DNA from 2 places in the Pseudoalteromonas sp. SG44-17 genome. Region 2 is predicted to be linked to the other one. Evidence: predicted binding sites of a transcription regulator. Region 2 holds the regulator's gene; the other holds the start of a gene.
The links. Region 2 encodes FliA, which starts transcription of late flagellar genes. Its sites were predicted from a motif close to CTAAAGNTNNNNNNNNNNNNGCCGATA; they were not measured.
Positions count from the first base shown of each region.

Region 1: H5182_RS02890 (DUF4402 domain-containing protein) is a predicted target of FliA. The motif match lies at 844-870, and genes of this name have one in related genera.

Region 1 is NZ_JACJEV010000003.1:6,852-9,255, forward strand. It holds gene H5182_RS02885 (DUF4402 domain-containing protein) at 1-173, opposite strand, end outside; gene H5182_RS02890 (DUF4402 domain-containing protein) at 184-789, opposite strand; gene H5182_RS02895 (SPOR domain-containing protein) at 909-1,541, opposite strand; gene galU (UTP--glucose-1-phosphate uridylyltransferase GalU) at 1,663-2,404, opposite strand, start outside.
Region 2 is NZ_JACJEV010000009.1:59,679-62,082, reverse strand. It holds gene H5182_RS08760 (protein phosphatase CheZ) at 1-213, opposite strand, end outside; gene cheY (chemotaxis response regulator CheY) at 231-614, opposite strand; gene H5182_RS08750 (RNA polymerase sigma factor FliA) at 655-1,365, opposite strand; gene H5182_RS08745 (MinD/ParA family protein) at 1,392-2,252, opposite strand; gene flhF (flagellar biosynthesis protein FlhF) at 2,245-2,404, opposite strand, start outside.

The DNA.
Region 1 (2,404 bases), on a different contig from region 2:
TTACCCATAGTATTTATGTCACCGTTCGCTTTGATTATCACGGAACTAACATTACTGTTACTTGGTATGACTAACGTGCCAAAATCAAGCGACTGTTGCTCTATGGTATTTGCGAAATGGTTAGGGCTGTAAATTAAAATACTTACAGCCACTGCATAAGGTAAAAGTCGCACTAGAAGCGATTTAATAAGCGACTTCGATTTGGAAATCACCAGAATAGACTCCATCAGCATAATCTTTAGAAAACGCTGCTGAATCGGGTGTACTAAGTGTCGCTCCTATATTGAACGATACTGTTCCATCTGTAGAATCAACCATTAAATTAGGTGTTCCATCTGTATAAGTTTCGTTTTCATTAGGGCCTGAAGTAATTACATAAGTCCAGTTCCCAATAGTAAAGTTTGGCCGCCCATCATCTTTAGTTCCTTCATATTCTAAAGTAGTTTGTGTAGGGCTAATTATTTTTAATTGTGCATTCTTAACCGCTTCAGATACAGTAAAAGAAGCGGGAACTCCATCATCAATGATCGAAATTGAAGCATCTGTACCTGTAGAGCTACTAGTAGAGACAGGACTTGCAGCTGGTAATGGATTAACAACTATACTCGCAACATGAGTGCCAGATAAATCTGCAACTGCACGGATAGTACCAAAGCTTAAATCATCATCCTTGTCTAATTTAACTGCATTCTGCACAGTTACTTCGGCACGGAATGTAGAAGTAGTAGACACCGCACTAAAAGATATAGCTAGAATACTCACAGCAAGTATTGGAAGAGATCGTTTCATATTAAATCCTTATAAAAATGGGGCATTACCATAAAGAGCCCCTATCATAAGATTTATCGGCAATTAGAACAATTACTTTAAGATTAATTACATAAAAATCAGATAAATAACTGGCTTAGTTAAAGTGGCTCACCAACAAACGGAGCACTCAGGCATTTTTGGCCTAAACTTTGCGCTAAAGAACAAAATAGATTGGCCTCAGTATAATTTTGAAATGGCCCAACTCGTAACCCATACATGGTAACACCTTTATTTTGACGCTCAGTCATTACAAAATCTAATTGGCTAAATGCCTGTGGATATTGCTGCTGTAACTTTGTTATTTGCGTTCTCACTCTTTGCGGTTTTAAATACAGCCCAAGTTGCGCGCCTGGCAGTGAATTGTTATACCGTGGCTGGGGGCGGTTTTCGATAGTTTTTGAGGAGTTAGCAGTATCAGGGGTCTGTATTTTTTCAGCATAATGAGCCACCGTAACATTATCTTCGCGAAGCACCGCTGGGTTTTCTGCAATATCAGTTTGAGAGGAAAGTGCCATTATTAATAGTTGCAAGTCTTCCTCCATCGCAGCTAAACGAGTAATACTCTCTTGTTGCGAGTGCCATTGCTGAACATACTCTTTGACTTGTTGATCAGAAATTAATGCAGGCTGCTGTTCCACCGGGTTAGCATTAATACTACTGCACCCACTAAGCCAGACAGTTGCTGTAACCAACACTGTGGTATACCAAGCTTGCTTTTTAAAACACATCATCTGTTAGCATCAAAAATAAATAATGCCATATTATAAGCAAAGTCAGTGCCAGTTTCAGGATTTTTAAGCAATAAAAAAGTGCCACTAAGGCACTTTTATAAGTTAGGCTCAATAAATGAGCTTAAACTAAGGTTTTAATAAAATCACTTAGTTCATCTTTAAATTCATCACGACGCAGTGCAAATTCAATAGTAGCTTTTAAATAGCCCAACTTACTACCACAATCATGACTACGCCCTTTTATCGCATAAGCAGCAACAGATTCTTTTTCCATCAACATAGCAATTGCGTCTGTTAACTGAATTTCGTCGCCGGCGCCTGCGGGAGTTTTTGCAAGTAATGGCCAAATATTTTTACTTAGCACATAACGACCTACCACAGCCAAATTTGATGGTGCGCTATGCACAGGAGGTTTTTCAACCATATTAAGGATCGCTGCGCTTTGCCCTTGTTCAAGCTTTACGTCGCCTAAATCGACCACACCAAACTTATCAACATCCTGCATAGGCACAGGCTCAACCATTATTTGGCTTTCGCCGTTTGCATTAAAGCGAGTAATCATTTCAGCTAAATTATCTTTTTGAAGATCGCTTTCAACGTCATCAATAATTACGTCTGGTAAAATAACCACAAACGGTTCGTTACCAATAATCGGCGCAGCGCAGTTTATTGCGTGCCCTAACCCTTTTGCTTCACCTTGGCGAACGTGAATAATTGTCACATCTTTTGGACAAATAGCTTGTACTTCAGCAAGTAACTGACGCTTAACCCGCTTCTCTAGCGTTGCTTCTAACTCAAAGCTGGTATCAAAATGGTTTTCAATAGAGTTTTTACTAGAGTGAGTCACTAATACAATTTCTTTA
Region 2 (2,404 bases):
CAAATCAGCTAAACGTGTATCAAGCTCAAAATTTTTCAACGCATCATGAAGCTGACGCGTAAGTTTGCCTACTTCGGCAAATAATTCTGATTGCTCTTTTGACGCCGCATCAATAATTAACTGATCAGCTTTATCTTGTTCACCATTTTCAAGGTAAACCACAAGCTGCCGGGCTTGTTCTAAACTGATCTGAGGCGCAGCTGGTGCTGACATAAGCCTCTCCTATTTATTTAACCTAAACGCTCAAACACTTTTTCCAATTTGGTTTTCAGTGTTGCGGCTGTAAATGGTTTAACGATATAGCCGTTAACACCAGCTTGTGCAGCAGCAACAATTTGTTCTTTTTTAGCTTCTGCTGTTACCATTAAAACAGGGATGTGTTTCAGGCTGTCATCGGCCCTGATAGCGCGCAAGAGGTCAATTCCTTGCATGCCAGGCATGTTCCAATCTGTTACTACAAAATCAAATTCTTGATTCTGCAACATCGGTAAAGCTGTTGAGCCATCATCAGCTTCTTGTACATTTGTAAAACCCAAATCTCTTAACAGATTTTTGATAATACGTCTCATCGTCGAAAAATCATCAACAACAAGAATTTTCATGTTTTTATCCAAAACATCCTCCGGTGAGGTCTGAACCTATATTTACTTACTACTAGTTAATCCAGTCATTGATTTTTGCTTTGAGCTTAATCATCGCCTGACCATGTATCTGACTCACACGCGATTCGCTTACATCGAGTATATGTCCAATCTCTTTTAAATTCATTTCATCATTATAATAAAGCGACAATACTAACCCATCTCGTTCAGGTAAAGATTGTATAGCTGTTAATAATGATTGATTAAAACGTTCATTTTTAACGTTATTAAAGGGCTTGTCTAGTGCTAAATCATGTCCCACTGGTGTGATAACATCTTCATCAATTCCCAAGTCTTCTATACCTAAAACCTTACTTGAATTTACATCACTAAGAATATGATGGTACTCATCTAGCGTAATATCAAGTTTTTCAGCAACTTCACTATCTTTAGGTTCTCGATTCAGGCTGCTTTCTAGCTCACTAATCGCTTCAGCAACTCTGCGGCTATTACGGTGCACTGAGCGAGGAGCCCAATCACCTCGGCGCATTTCATCCAGCATCGCACCACGAATACGAATGCCTGCAAAGGTTTCAAAGCTTGCACCTTTAGTCGCATCAAAGTTTTTTGATGCTTCAATTAACCCTATCATCCCCGATTGAATCAAATCATCGAGTTGCACACTCGCGGGTAAACGAGCGATCAAATGACAAGCCACTTTTTTAACTAAAGAAGCATGTCGCTCAACAATCACATTTAAATTTTGTGTCGATTGATATCCCATCGCTTTATTCACCGATGCCGTCATAGTTAGCCGTTTACTAATTTTTCTATGAAAAATTCTAAATGGCCAGATGGTTGATTAGGTATAGGCCATTTAACTGCTTTTGTCGCTAATGTTTTAAATGCAATTGCCGCTGGAGAATTTGGAAATAAATCAACAATTACTTTTTGACGACGAGTTGCTTTACGCATGTTTTCATCATAAGGGACTGTTGCAACCAATTCCATTGAGACATCCAAAAAGCGATCCGTTACTTTTGAGAGCTTAGCAAATAGTTCGTGGCCTTCACGCATACTGCGCACCATATTAGCAACTATTTTAAACTTATACACACCATGCTCACGACTCAACACTTTGATTAATGCATAAGCGTCGGTTATTGAGGTCGGTTCATCACATACTACTACCATGACATCTTGCGCTGCGCGCGAAAAACTTAATACCATGTCAGAGATACCAGCAGCAGTATCAACAATTAATATATCAAATTCGGTATTCAACTCACTAAAAGCACGAATTAATCCAGCATGTTCTGATGGTGAAAGTTCCACCATACTTTGTGAGCCTGACGTCGCTGGTACTATTTTAATTCCTGCAGGCCCTTCAACTAAAATTTCATCGAGCTCACATTCACCTGATAGTACATGAGATAGATTACGTTCAACCCGAAGCCCTAACATCACATCACAATTTGCTAAACCCAAATCGGCATCCAGAACTAACACTCGGTTTCCGAGCTGACCCAACGCAATCGCAGTGTTAAGTGAGACGTTAGTTTTCCCTACGCCACCTTTACCACCTGTTACAGCGATAACTTTAACGCCGTTATTATTGTTTTGACTCATTTTACGCAGGCCACTTGCTTGATCTAATACTGTGTTAATCATACATCCCTACTGTGCTTGACGCTACTGCTTGGCGTCGTGAATGTTGTGCTTTTGTTCTTTTTAAATACAATTGTTCTGCTTTTTTTACTAATTTCTCTGCATTGGCGACCCGAATGTCCTCTGGAACGCGCTGACCGTTAGTAAGATACCCT